4 regions of the Streptomyces sp. NPDC107562 genome follow, and region 3 is predicted to be linked to each of the others. Evidence: riboswitches for the same ligand, from Rfam matches in the RefSeq annotation. Region 3 holds a riboswitch; each other region holds the start of a gene.
What was found. A riboswitch is a leader RNA that binds a small molecule or an ion and turns the genes downstream of it on or off. The one in region 3 is predicted to bind cyclic di-AMP.
Positions count from the first base shown of each region.

Region 1: it holds a riboswitch for cyclic di-AMP, as region 3 does, so the genes downstream of both, ACZ7LV_RS23250 (transglycosylase SLT domain-containing protein) here and ACZ7LV_RS32860 (transglycosylase family protein) in region 3, are expected to answer to the same signal.
Region 2: it holds a riboswitch for cyclic di-AMP, as region 3 does, so the genes downstream of both, ACZ7LV_RS20125 (C40 family peptidase) here and ACZ7LV_RS32860 (transglycosylase family protein) in region 3, are expected to answer to the same signal.
Region 4: it holds a riboswitch for cyclic di-AMP, as region 3 does, so the genes downstream of both, ACZ7LV_RS10865 (M23 family metallopeptidase) here and ACZ7LV_RS32860 (transglycosylase family protein) in region 3, are expected to answer to the same signal.

Region 1 covers NZ_JBVKBE010000008.1:250,722-253,998, forward strand. Annotated here, with positions in the region: gene ACZ7LV_RS23245 (CocE/NonD family hydrolase) at 1-1,170, shown strand, start outside; cyclic di-AMP (ydaO/yuaA leader) riboswitch at 1,452-1,629, shown strand; gene ACZ7LV_RS23250 (transglycosylase SLT domain-containing protein) at 1,633-2,115, shown strand; gene ACZ7LV_RS23255 (HAD family hydrolase) at 2,079-2,954, opposite strand; gene ACZ7LV_RS23260 (carboxymuconolactone decarboxylase family protein) at 3,020-3,277, opposite strand, start outside.
Region 2 covers NZ_JBVKBE010000006.1:373,658-376,934, reverse strand. Annotated here, with positions in the region: gene ACZ7LV_RS20135 (helix-turn-helix domain-containing protein) at 1-122, opposite strand, end outside; gene ACZ7LV_RS20130 (ATP-binding protein) at 335-784, shown strand; gene ACZ7LV_RS20125 (C40 family peptidase) at 1,490-1,963, opposite strand; cyclic di-AMP (ydaO/yuaA leader) riboswitch at 1,967-2,156, opposite strand; gene ACZ7LV_RS20120 (ABC transporter permease) at 2,744-3,277, opposite strand, start outside.
Region 3 covers NZ_JBVKBE010000016.1:101,825-105,101, reverse strand. Annotated here, with positions in the region: gene ACZ7LV_RS32865 (transglycosylase family protein) at 2-1,078, shown strand; cyclic di-AMP (ydaO/yuaA leader) riboswitch at 1,284-1,463, shown strand; gene ACZ7LV_RS32860 (transglycosylase family protein) at 1,467-2,150, shown strand; gene eno (phosphopyruvate hydratase) at 2,445-3,277, shown strand, end outside.
Region 4 covers NZ_JBVKBE010000003.1:113,629-116,905, forward strand. Annotated here, with positions in the region: gene ACZ7LV_RS10860 (M16 family metallopeptidase) at 1-997, shown strand, start outside; cyclic di-AMP (ydaO/yuaA leader) riboswitch at 1,200-1,365, shown strand; gene ACZ7LV_RS10865 (M23 family metallopeptidase) at 1,378-2,142, shown strand; gene ACZ7LV_RS10870 (GntR family transcriptional regulator) at 2,330-3,025, shown strand; gene ACZ7LV_RS10875 (HPr family phosphocarrier protein) at 3,206-3,277, opposite strand, start outside.

The DNA of each region.
Region 1 (3,277 bases), on a different contig from region 3:
CGCGACCTGCCGCCCGGCCCGGCGATCGGCTTCCTCCAGGAGACCCTGCGCTGGTGGGACCACTGGCTCAAGGGCAAGGACACCGGGGCCATGAGCGAACCCCTGCTGCGGTCGTACGTGATGGACGCGCATCCCCCGGCGCCCCGGTACGGGACGCTGCCCGGCCGCTGGACCGGTGAGCCCGCCTGGCCCTCCCCCCATGTGACGACGGTCACGTACGCCCTCCAGGGCGCGCCCGTACTCGTCCGGTCACCCCAGCACACGGGCGTCGACGCGGGGCGCTTCCTCCCGTTCGGCAGGGAGGCCGACCTGCCGCCGGACCAGCGGGAGGAGGACGCGCGCGGGGCGAGCTTCGACTTCGCGGTGGCGCGCGAGACCTGGGTACTGGGGCGGCCACGGGTGCGGCTGCGGCTGACCTCGCAGGTGCCGCGCGGGCAGGTGGTCGCGCGCGTGTGCGACGTGACACCGGACGGCTCCTCGACGCTGGTGACGCGGGGGGTGCTGAACCTGTCGGCGCGCGAGGGGCGGGGCCGGGCCGTGCCGTGGACCCCGGGGACCACCGAGGACGTCACCGTCGAGCTAGACGGCATCGGATACGCCTTCCCGCCCGGCCACCGCATCCGCCTCTCCCTCGCCTCCGCGTACTGGCCCTGGATCTGGCCCCAGCCGGACTCGGCGGCCGGCTTCACCGTGGATCCGGCCGGCAGCACTCTCGAACTGCCGGTACGCGCGCGTACCGCGGTCCCGTCCCCCACGTTCGAGGAACCGGAGCAGTCCGCACCCCTCGGCGCCGCCGAGGCGGCCACCCTCGACGAACCGCATCCCGAGCGCCTGGTGGTGCGGGACGTGGCCAAGGGCGAGTGGCGGCTGGAGGTCCGTCCGGACCACGGCGACCTGCGCGCGTACCCCGACGGGCTGGAGCTCACCGAGGACACGCTGGAGACGTACACGGTCCGTGAGGCCGATCCGCTGTCCGCCCGCACCCGCTCGGACCGGACGATCCGGCTGCACCGCCCGGAGCTCGCCTGGGACACGACGGTCCGCACGCGTGCGGAGATCACCTGCACCGCGGAGGAGTTTTTGACCTCAAATGAGGCGATTTGCACCTATGGCACCGAGGTGGTCTTTCATCGCACATGGGAGAAGCGCGTTCCACGGACCGCCGGTTGACTAGGACTTGGGCCTATTGCCCGATTTGCCATTCTTCTGCCCGCACGTGAGTTGGCTCACTCGGGCGTCTTCACGAGTCCCTTACACGACTGCCGCGATCCGCCTTTGCGCACGGCCGAGTTGACTCTTTTCGGCTGCAAAGGATCACGAGCGGTCAAGTCGCCTTTCGAAGATCAAATCCCGCGATAGGTGAAACGACCTCTTGTTTCGGACATGTGCTCTCGCATACGTTCCGGGCGAGTCGGGCGGAACGCCGAATCCTGCCGCCGCCCGCGCCACCCATGACGGACTCACTCACCGCACGGCAGGAGCGGGGGACCCAGGTAGGCCGCCGGACCGGACGCCGCACACCACGGCACACCGGAACGGCTCGGGGTGAAGTCGCACTCGCAAGAGGCGGCCGGGCAGCTCCCCGCCCGAACCCGACAGCTCACCTCGCAGGCGCCGGAGAGGACAGTCCCCATGACTGCAAACGGTCAGATCAGTCGTACCCGCACTGCCCGCATCGCCCGCAGGCTCGCCCTCGCAGGCACCGGCGCCGCCGTACTCGCCCTGCCGCTGATCGGCGCCACCAGCGCCTCCGCGGCCGCGCCCACGGCCATGCCCTCGACCGTCAAGTACTACACGAACAACCTCGACGGCTGGATCCGCCAGTCCCTCGACGTCATGGCGCAGAACGGCATTCCCGGGTCGTACAACGGCATCTACCGCAACATCATGCGCGAGTCGTCCGGCAACCCGAAGGCCATCAACAACTGGGACTCCAACGCCGCCAAGGGCACCCCGTCCAAGGGCCTGCTCCAGGTCATCGACCCCACCTTCGAGGCCTACCACGTGACCGGCACGGCGTACGACCCGTACGACCCGGTCGCCAACATCACCGCCGCCTGCAACTACGCGGCCGACCGCTACGGCTCCATCGACAACGTCTTCGGCCCGTACTGAGCCTCGGCCAGCAGCCGTTCGAGGACGACGGCGATGCCGTCGTCCTCGTTCGACAGGGTGATCTCGTCGGCCACCGCCTTGAGCTCGGGGTGGGCGTTGGCCATGGCCACGCCGTACGCGGCCCAGTCGAACATGGGGATGTCGTTGGGCATGTCCCCGAAGGCGATGGTCCGCTCCGGGCTCAGGCCCAGGTGCCGGGCCGCCAGCGCCAGCCCCGTCGCCTTGGTGATGCCGCACGGCTGAAGCTCGACCGTCCCCGGCCCCGACATGGTGACGGTCGCGAGCGAGCCGACCACCGCGCGGGCCACCGCCGCCAACTCGTCGTCCGACAGCGACGGATGGCGCAGCAGCACCTTGCTGATCGGCGCGCACCACAGGTCCTCGCGACGATCGATCCGCACCGCGGGCAGCGTGGGGTGCGGCATCAGATAGCCCGGCTCGATGAGGGTGAGCCCGTCGACGCCGTCCTGGTCGACGGCCGCGTACACCTGGCCGACCTCGGCCTCGATCTTGCCGAGCGCCGTCTCGGCCAGCTCCCGGTCCAGCGTGACGGACCACAGCAGACGATCCGCGCCGACGTCGTACAGCTGGGCGCCCTGGCCGCACACCGCGAGCCCGCCGCCGAGGATCTCCAGCAGCGGCCGTACCCGCGGCGCCGGCCGGCCGGTCACCACCAGATGCCGGGCCCCGGTCGCCGAGACCCGCGCGAGCGCGGCGAGCGAGCGGTCGGAGACCGTGTCGTCGCCGCGGAGCAGCGTTCCGTCCAGGTCAGTGGCGATGAGGGCGTAGTCGGTGCGCGCGTACTCGGTGCGCGCGGCATATGCGGTGGGTGCGGCCATGATCAGAGAATACGGACACCGGACCCCCACCGTTCATTCCCAACTACCTTCCCACTGTCCGCTTTTCACCCCCACGTGGTGCCCGCCGGCTCCTTGATCGTGGTGTTGACGCGGTTGAACAGGTTCGTCAGGGAGACGGCCAGGATCAGCGCCGACAGTTCCCTCTCGTCGAAGTGGTCGGCGACCTCGTCCCACAAGCCGTCCGGAACCGCCTCCTCGGACCGGTCCGCCAGCCGCGTCACGGTCTCCGCGAGGGTCAGCGCGGTGCGCTCGGCGTCGCTGTAGAAAGGCGCGTGCCGCCAGGCGGCGACCGAGGCGATGCG
Region 2 (3,277 bases), on a different contig from region 3:
ACTTTCGACTGATGCCATCCCACCAACCGCGCCGCCTCACCGCTCGTGAGGCCCGCGCGGCCTCGCAGTGTGCGCAATTCGGCGCCCAGTTTCCGGCGGCGCACCGCGGGACCGTGCTGCATGGGCTACTCCTTACTCCTTCCGAGCCGCCCAAATACGCTCTGCCGTCGCAGAGTTCACCGCTTCGAGCGACAGATATATGCATATCTTGGTGGATCGCCACCGCTACCGGTCTTTGAGTGGCAGTCTGGCGAAGAAGCACCAGTCCGGGACCGTACTCGAACCATCCGCTCCGTGTCGGGCCGCGGTCCCGTGGGAAAGGGACGACGTCGCCATGGCAGACCATCTGGAAGCATCCGTCACTCTGCCGAGCGATCCCGCCTCGGTCTCCACCGCCCGCACCTACGTCGTCAGCACCCTGGCGGAATGGGGTCTGCGACCGGAGACCGAGGAGGCCGACACGATCAGGCTCATCATCTCCGAACTCGCCACCAACGCCGTCCAGCACACCCTCGGTCAGTCGCCCACCTTCACGGTCGCGATGCGGCTCGACCGCGACGAGCAGCTCCGCATCGGAGTGACCGACAGTCACCCGCGCTTCCCCAAGAGACTTCCGGCCGCCGTCCAGCAGGACAACGGCCGCGGCATGGTCATCATCCGCTGGCTCGCCGCGGAATGCGGCGGCCGCCTCAGAGTCCGTCCGACCCGTGAGGGCGGCAAGACGGTGTCGATCGAACTCCCCTGGACGGTCCCGGCCCGCCTGGGGGGCGGGCAGGAGCCGTAGCCCGTCCGGGGCAGGGGCGCGGGGATCCGGCGAGGAGCGGCGCCGGGTGCTCCTGGGGGTCGCTTCTGGGTACCCGCGCCGCGCGCCGGGCACGGACCCGGCGGCGCGGAGGGGCAGGTTCTCAGAGTCCGTCCGACCCGTGAGGGCGGCAAGACGGTGTCGATCGAACTCCCCTGGACGGTCCCGGCCCGCCTGGGTGGCGGGCAGGAGCCGTAGCCCGTCCGGGGGCAGAGGCGCGGGGATCCGGCGAGGAGCGGCGCCGGGTGCTCCTGGGGGTCGCTTCTGGGTACCCGCGCCGGGCGCCGGACCCGGCGGCACGGAGGGGCACGTTGTGGCGTCACGGCGGTCTCGGGGGGCCGGAGCCGGGCGTGACTGCCGGGGTCGGGCGGGGCAGTCCGACCGGCCGGGGCGTCCGGGCGCGGACCCTCGTCGTCAGGGCGGCCCCTCGGCGCCCCCCGGTGCGAGCCCGCGCCGTCCTGGGCCCCTGCGCCCGTCCGACGGCACCCACGGGCCCAGCCGGGGCTCCGAGGGGCCTCACGGGGCCCCTGTGCCGAAGAGCCGCCGGCGGGCCGCCCGTGCCCCGGAGGGCGTCACGGGCGGCCCGCGGGTCGTTCTCGGCGCGACCCCGCCGACGAGTCGCGTCGAGCCCGTGTCACGGGCGGGGCGGCGGCGTCCCCTCCGGGCGCCGCCACCGCCACCCGGGGGTCACTTGACCCGGCCGTACCAGACGCTCTTGGTCCAGATCTTCTGGAGCCGCACCACGTCCCCGGTCTTCGGGGCGTGCCAGATCTTCCCCTTCCCGGCGTAGATCCCCACGTGGTAGACGTTCGACCCGGAGTGGAAGAACACGAGGTCGCCGGCCTTGCGGCTCTTGGCCCCGATGTGGCGGGTCTTGTTGTACTGCTGGGCTGCCGTGCGGGGCAGCTTCTTGCCCGCCTTCTTGAACGAGTACAGGGTCAGCCCGGAGCAGTCGAACCTGCGCGGCCCGGTGGCGCCCCACCTGTAGGGGGAGCCCTTCTTCGAGGCGGCGATCTGGAGTGCCTTCGTCGCCGTCGTGGCGGCCGCGGCCTCGGAGGCGAAGCCCGGAGCCACTACGGAGCCGCCCACCGCGGCAAGGGTGAGGGCCGAGGCCGTACCGGCACGGGCCATCAGCGACGGGACACGATTGAGCGCGGTCATGCGCAACCCTTCGTCAGCCGCCTGTGAAGGATGACCTGTCGGATTCGGGCTGGCGAAGTAGCCCGGCCGCGTTGCCACGGCTTCACCCCAAGGGACGCTCGGAGATTGCGCTCCGGCGACCCGTCGTGCTTGGGTCCTCCACTCCTGCCGATCCACTCCTGTCGACCGGTCATCCGGGCGGCGGCAGGACTCGGCGTCCGCCCGGACCGCCCCGCCGCGGCGGCGGGGGCTTGTCGTCAGTCAGGGATCTTGACTCACGGAAGTCCGAAAATCCCAACGCAATCAGGGATTTGTGGCGTTACTCACCACTCACCCGTTCGGGTGGACATCCCCCTGTTCGACCCGGTGTCAAGGGCGCCACGCCACCCCGGACCAGCGGCGGAAGGCCTCATCACGCCCCGAGGCAGGTCGCGTTGCGCAACCGCAAGGGCACCGAAAAAGGAGGGGAAGGTCATCCGGACGGCGGTAGCCCTTTTGGTCCGTTTCAACTCCCGCCCGCACGAACCGTCATGACACCCGGTGACCCGGGACGGCGGCGGGCGGATCAGTCCTGCCCGCAGCTGTCGGAGCGCGGTGCGACGGCGTCGGCGCGCACCGGTGGCGCTCCACGACGATCTCCGCGCACCGGCGTCCGGGCGGGCGCGCGGTCCACGACTCGGGTCGCCGTCCCGCGCCGGGCCGATTCACGCGGTCCGGCTGACCGGCCGTCACCCGATCGGCCGGGACGCGAAGAGGCCGTGCGCCCCGTCCGCTACAGCGGGGCGCACGGCCGGTCCGTGGTCAGAGCGCCGGCGCGGGCTCCCGCTCGGCCACGACCTCGCGCGCCGCCCCGGTACGGGACTTCAGCGCGCTGCCCAGCAGCACCGCGCCGAGCCCGATCGCGGCCCACCAGGTGAGGGTGAGCGCCGGGCCGAGGGCGGCCGCGCCGTCGAAGTACGACACCGAGCGCAGCAGCGTCGTCCCCGCGCCCGGCGGCAGCCACTGGCCGATCGTCCCGGCCGGCTCGGGCAGCATCTGCGGCGCCGACGCCGCCCCCGAGAGCGGGTTGCCGAACAGCATCAGCGTGCCGCCGGCGACGGCGATCCCGGCGCGGCCCACCAGAGCGGCGAGCCCCGCGACGGCGCCGCTCACCGCCAGCGTGGACAGCCCGAGGACGGCGGCCTCGGCCCACCAGTTCCCGGTGAGGACCCCCAGCCAGCTGTGCGCGATCGCGGCAGCGCCGACGCCGACCAGCGCGGACGCGCCCACCAGCGCGGTCACCGCCCGGATCCCGCGCAGCCCCCGCACGGAGACGGCCGCGCCCGCCGCGATCCC
Region 3 (3,277 bases):
CATGCTCTCCGGGAACGGTCGTCACCGTCGCCCCCGTCAGGCGCCCGCACTCGTCGTCGCGGCCGGCGTGACCGGCTCCGCCATCGCCCTCCCCCTCCTCGCCGCCACCGGCGCGAGCGCGGCCAGTGGGACGACCTGGGACCGGGTCGCCGAGTGCGAGACCGGCGGCTCCTGGAGCGCCGACACGGGCAACGGCTCCTACGGCGGACTCCAACTCTCCCAGCGGGACTGGGAGAAGCACGGCGGCCTCACCTATGCCGCGAGCGCGGACCTGGCCAGCCGTTCGCAGCAGATCGCCGTCGCCGAGAAGGTCCTCGCGGACCAGGGCGTCGGCGCCTGGGCGACCTGCGGCCCGCTGGTGGGGCTGGAAGCGGACTCCGAGTCGGCCACGGTCGACACGGGTGTGGTCGGTGACGCGTCCAGTACGCCGCTCTACACGAGAAGCGGCGATACGGGCGGTCTGTCCAACTCGCTCGGATTGTCCCACTCGTCCGGTCGCGCCTCCTCCGGCGCCTCCGACCGGGACGGCGATGCCAAGGGGTCCGGCAGCTCCCGCGGTGCCGGGGAGTCCCGCACACCCGCGAACTCCGCGAACCCTTCGGAATCCGGCGAATCCACCCCGTCCGGCGGCTCCAGCTCCCCGGGTGCCGAGGGCTCGACCTCGCCCGGCTCCGGCGAGTCCACCGGTTCCAGCGAATCCCCCGAATCGGGCGAATCTCCCTCAAGTTCCTCGCCCTCGGGCGTGCCTTCGAGCACCCCGAGCGCCTCGAACCTCACCGGCACGGGCCTCCTCGGCTCCGGCAAGCACCGGGGAGGCAGTGCGGACGAGGACGGCGAGCGCGCCGGCGGCTCCTCGGGGCGGCACGCCTCGCGGGACGGTGCCGCCGGGCGTCCGGGCCTCGACGACGCGTACACGGTCCAGGACGGCGACACCCTCTGGGGCATCGCCGACTCCCTTGGCGTGCAGGGTGGATGGGCCTCGCTGTACGTCGTCAACCAGGACGCCCTCGGTGGCGACCCGGACCACATCGTCCCCGGTCAGTCGCTGGATGTCGGCGCGGAGTCGGTCGGCAGGTAGGGCGGGAAACGGCCCGGGAACAGCGGGAGTTCACGTCACACTTCGAGCCGAATGTCCGATTTGGTGAAAGTGTGGGATGAGTCTCAGAAGCCCTGATCGTCTTTGAAATTCCGTCGATCGCCTGTCTACGGTCGTGACCGCTCGTCACCACGAGCCCCGGGTGCCGCAACGCCGAATCCTGCCAGCGGCCCTCCGGGAACAGTCGTCGCGTCAAGCGCCGTAGGCAGGAGCGGGGGACCCAAGGTAGGTGCCGGACCCGGCAGTTGAGGAGACTCAGCGCCGGAACCGGCTTGGGGTGAAGCCACGCCTCCCAGGGAGGTGTGGCCGGGCAACTCAACCGGCCCGAACCCGACAGCTCACCTCGCAGGCGTCGGTGAGGGGATCAACCATGCTGTTTTCCAGCAAGGGCAAGCACCGTCGTGCGTCCAAGACCGTTCGCGCCATCGCCGCCGTCGGCGTCACCGGCGCCGCCGCCGTCGCCGCCCCGCTGATGGCGGCCGGCAGCGCCTCCGCCGCCACGGCCTCCGAGTGGGACGCCGTCGCCCAGTGCGAGTCCGGTGGCAACTGGTCCATCAACACCGGCAACGGTTACTACGGCGGTCTGCAGTTCTCCGCCTCCACCTGGGCCGCGTACGGCGGCACGCAGTTCGCCGGCACGGCCGACCAGGCCTCCAAGGAGCAGCAGATCCAGATCGCCGAGAAGGTGCTCGCGGGTCAGGGCAAGGGCGCCTGGCCGGTCTGCGGCACCGGCCTGTCGAACGCCACCTACACCGGCGGCGGAGCCGCCGCCGACGAGTCGCAGAGCACCGGCACCGAGACGCGCGCGACCGAGGAGCAGCCGGCTTCGCGTTCCGCGGAGCGTCCGGCCGCGAAGGAGACCGTCACCACGCCGACCGGCGACAAGGTGAAGAAGGGCGACGGCGAGTACAAGGTCGTCGAGGGTGACACCCTCAGCACCATCGCCGCCGACCACGACGTCAAGGGTGGCTGGGAGAAGCTGTTCCAGCTGAACAAGGACATCGTCGAGGACGCCGACCTCATCTTCCCGGGTCAGCAGCTGCACCTGAAGTAGAACGGTCCGCCGCCGACCCGCCGGAGGCCCCCCGGGCTCCCGTGAGGGTCACCCCCCGTCCCCACGGGCTCCCCGCCCCGGTGCGTCTTCCCCCGTACGCACCGGGGCGGGGCTTTTTCGTGCGCCGCTCGCCGTGCGGTGCACCCCCGTCTTTGTTTCGTTCGGAAACAATTTACTCTCGGTTCGGTCCTCTAGAGGGGCGACCGGCTGGCCGATCGCACGGAGCCGGTTAGGCTCGTCTCGCAGAGCCGCCGCGGTCCTGCCCATCGCGTCACATCCACGAAGGAGATGCTCGTGCCGTCCATCGACGTCGTCGTAGCCCGGGAAATCCTGGACTCCCGAGGCAACCCCACGGTCGAGGTCGAGGTCGGCCTCGACGACGGCAGCACGGGTCGTGCCGCCGTTCCGTCCGGCGCTTCCACCGGCGCCTTCGAGGCCATCGAACTCCGCGACGGCGACCCCAACCGCTACCTCGGCAAGGGCGTCGAGAAGGCCGTCCTGGCCGTCATCGAGCAGATCGGCCCGGAGCTCGTCGGCTACGACGCCACCGAGCAGCGCCTGATCGACCAGGCGATGTTCGACCTGGACGCCACCGACAACAAGGGCTCCCTCGGCGCCAACGCCATCCTCGGCGTCTCGCTCGCCGTCGCGCACGCCGCCTCCGAGGCCAGCGACCTGCCGCTCTTCCGCTACCTGGGCGGCCCCAACGCGCACCTGCTGCCGGTGCCGATGATGAACATCCTGAACGGCGGCTCGCACGCCGACTCCAACGTGGACATCCAGGAGTTCATGATCGCCCCGATCGGCGCGGAGTCCTTCTCCGAGGCCCTGCGCTGGGGCACCGAGGTCTACCACACCCTCAAGAAGGTGCTGAAGGGCAAGGGCCTGGCCACCGGCCTCGGCGACGAGGGCGGCTTCGCCCCGAACCTCGGCTCCAACCGTGAGGCCCTCGACCTCATCCTCGAGGCCATCAAGGAGGCCGGCTACACCCCCGGCGAGCAGATCGCCCTCGCCCTCGACGTCGCCGCCTCCGAGTTCTACAAGGACGGCGTCTACACCTTCGAGGGCAAGGACCGCTCGGCCGCCGAGATGACCGAGTACTACGCGGAGCTCGTCGACGCGTACCC
Region 4 (3,277 bases), on a different contig from region 3:
GGCGCCCGCCTTCGCCGACAGCGAGGTCGAGCGGCTGGTCCGCAACCGCCTCGACGAGATCCCGCACGAGCTGGCCAACCCCGCCCGGCGGGCCGCCAAGGAGCTCTCCAAGGAGCTGTTCCCGACCGCCTCGCGCATGTCCCGCCCGCGTCAGGGCACCGAGGAGACGGTCGCGAAGATCGACTCCGCGGCCGTACGCGCCTTCTACGAGCGGCACGTCCGCCCCGCCACCGCCACCGCCGTGGTCGTCGGCGACCTCACGGACATCGACGTCGAGGTGCTGCTCGGCGAGACCCTGGGCGCCTGGGCCGGCTCCCAGGCGCAACCGCGTCCGGTGCCGCCGGTGACGGCGGACGACACGGGCCGCGTGGTGATCGTGGACCGTCCCGGCGCCGTCCAGACCCAGCTGCTCATCGGCCGCGTCGGCCCCGACCGGCACGACCGCGTGTGGGCGGCCCAGGTGCTCGGCACGTACTGCCTGGGCGGCACCCTCACCTCGCGTCTGGACCGCGTCCTGCGCGAGGAGAAGGGCTACACCTACGGGGTGCGCTCGTTCGGTCAGGTGCTGCGCTCCGCGCCCGACGGCAGCGGTGCCGCGATGCTCGCCATCAGCGGTTCCGTGGACACCCCGAACACCGGTCCCGCGCTGGAGGACCTCTGGACGGTGCTGCGCACGCTCGCCGCGGAGGGGCTCACGGACGCCGAGCGGGACGTCGCCGTGCAGAACCTCGTCGGGGTGGCGCCGCTCAAGTACGAGACCGCCGCGGCCGTCGCGGGGACGCTGGCCGACCAGGTCGAGCAGCACCTCCCCGACGACTACCAGGCGACGCTGTACCAGCAGCTGGCCGCGACCGGCACCGTCGAGGCCACCGCGGCCGTCGTCAGCGCCTTCCCGGCGGACCGTCTGGTGACGATCCTCGTGGGTGACGCGGCGCAGATCAAGGAGCCCGTGGAGGCCCTCGGCATCGGCGAAGTCACGGTCGTGTCGGCCGAGTAGAGGCCTGCGCACGGCACGCGCGTGCAGGGGCCCTGGTGACGGATGCGTCACCAGGGCCCCTTTATGTCCCAATTGAGGGAGAGGTCGCCTGTCTGGCCTGTGGGATGCGCTACAAACGCCCGGTTGGGTTTGGGGATTGAAAGATGTCCCGCTTAGCGTCATCCGGGCTGTCCGTCAGGCAGTGCGCCGCACCCGCGGCACCGGACAGCCATCGCCGAGTCCCCGTACGGCGCGAGCCAGGGGAGCCGGGGACCCAACCATGAAGTCCCTGGGGTGAATCGGACTCCCGCGCACGGCGAGGGAGTCCGTAGGAGACCTTCCTGCTCCGAACCCGTCAGCTAACCCGGTAGGCGAGAGGGAAGGAAAGGACCAGCCACTACATGGCGTTCACGCGCGCCACCGGGAAGCACCGTCGTCCCAGCCGGATGAAGCGCACCACCGCCCGCGCGGCGGGGGTCGCGGCCCTCACCACCACCGGTGTCATCGGCACCCTGGCCGCTCCCGCGCTCGCCGCCGAGCCCGCGGCCGAGCAGACCGGCCTGCTCCCGGTCATCACCATCGGCGACTCGGTCGCCGAACAGATAGACGCCCAGGCCGTCGCCCAGCAGCAGGCGGCCGCGGAGGCCGAGGCCGAGAAGAAGGCCGAGGCCGCCGCCAAGAAGCGCGCGGAGGAGCGGGCCGAGGAGGCCCGCGAGGCCAAGGAGCGCGCCGCCCGCGAGGCGGAGCGCAAGCGCCTCACCACCTATGTGTCGCCGATCAGCGGCTCCTACGTCTCCACCGGCTACCGGTCCGGCGGCGCCCTGTGGTCGTCCGGCAGCCACACCGGTGTCGACTTCCACGCGGCGAGCGGCACGCCCGTGCACGCGGTCGGGTCCGGCACCGTCGTCGAGGCCGGCTGGGGCGGGGCGTACGGCAATCAAGTGGTGATCAAGATGAACGACGGCACGTACACCCAGTACGGGCACCTGTCGTCCTTCTCGGTCTCGGTGGGCCAGACGGTCACGCCGGGGCAGCAGATCGCCCTGTCCGGCGCCACCGGCAACGTCACCGGAGCGCACCTCCACTTCGAGGCCCGGACGACGGCGGAGTACGGCACGGACATCGACCCGGTCGCCTACCTCCGCTCGCACGGCGTCGGCGTCTGACGGCGGATCGCCCGTTTCCCGTGGCCCCGGCTCCGTGAGCCGGGGCTTTCGGTGTTTCGCACGCCTGTATGTCCAAAAAATATGCATGGATTCCGGCCCGCCATCGGAAATTCCGGCTCATTGCAATAGAGTCGCGGAACACACGTCAGTCGTCGGCGTTTCACGGGGATTAAGGCGGAGGTCGGTCATGCGTGTTCCGGCGCATTCGGTGTGCACGGCCATCCGGGACGACATCGTCGCGGGTGTCTACGAGCGTGGCGGCCGGCTCACCGAGGAACTCCTCGCGCGCCGCTACGGGGTCTCGCGCGTCCCCGTCCGCGAGGCCCTGCGCACGCTGGAGGCCGAGGGCTTCGTGGTGACCCGGCGGCACGCGGGCGCGTGCGTGGCGGAGCCCACCGAGCAGGAGGCCGCCGACCTGCTGGAGATGCGCCTGCTGCTGGAGCCGCTCGGTGCCGCGCGGGCCGCGCAGCGGCGTACCGAGGCCCATCTGAAGGTGCTGCGCGGCCTGGTCCGGCTGGGCCAGGAGCGGGCGAGGCGGGGCAGCAGCGAGGATCTGCGCTCCCTGGGCGGCTGGTTCCACGAGACGCTCGCCCAGGCCTCCGGCAGCCCCGCGCTGATCGCGATGCTGACCCAGCTGCGGCACAAGATCGCCTGGATGTACTCCGTGGAGGCGCCGCTCAGCCACGTGGAGTCCTGGTCGGAGCACGGCGCGATCGTGGACGCGGTGGCGCGCGGCGACGGTGAAAGGGCGCGCGCGGTCACGGCGCTGCACGCCGAGCGCGCGACCGGCGCGCACCGGCTCCGATTTCCCGGCGTCGGAGACCGCGCGGACCGTGTGAGGACTTCGCAACATGCCGTCAACATGTCGGGCCTGCGGCATTAACACGAGCGCCGTATACAAAGAAACGACTTTCGGCGGCGGAGCAATTTCCGCTGCCCTTTTCGGCATGCCCTGAATTCGGGCGCGTCGTGGTGCGGAAAACCGACCGGGTGTGCCGGAGAACGGCAAAGCCGCGCCGCCCGGAAAGAGGCGACGCGGCTTCGGAAATGCCGTCGGGGGGGCTCAGACGGTCTCGGGAAGTTCCTCGAGGCCCTCCGCGACCAGCTTGGCCAGACGGTCGAGCGCGGCGTCCGC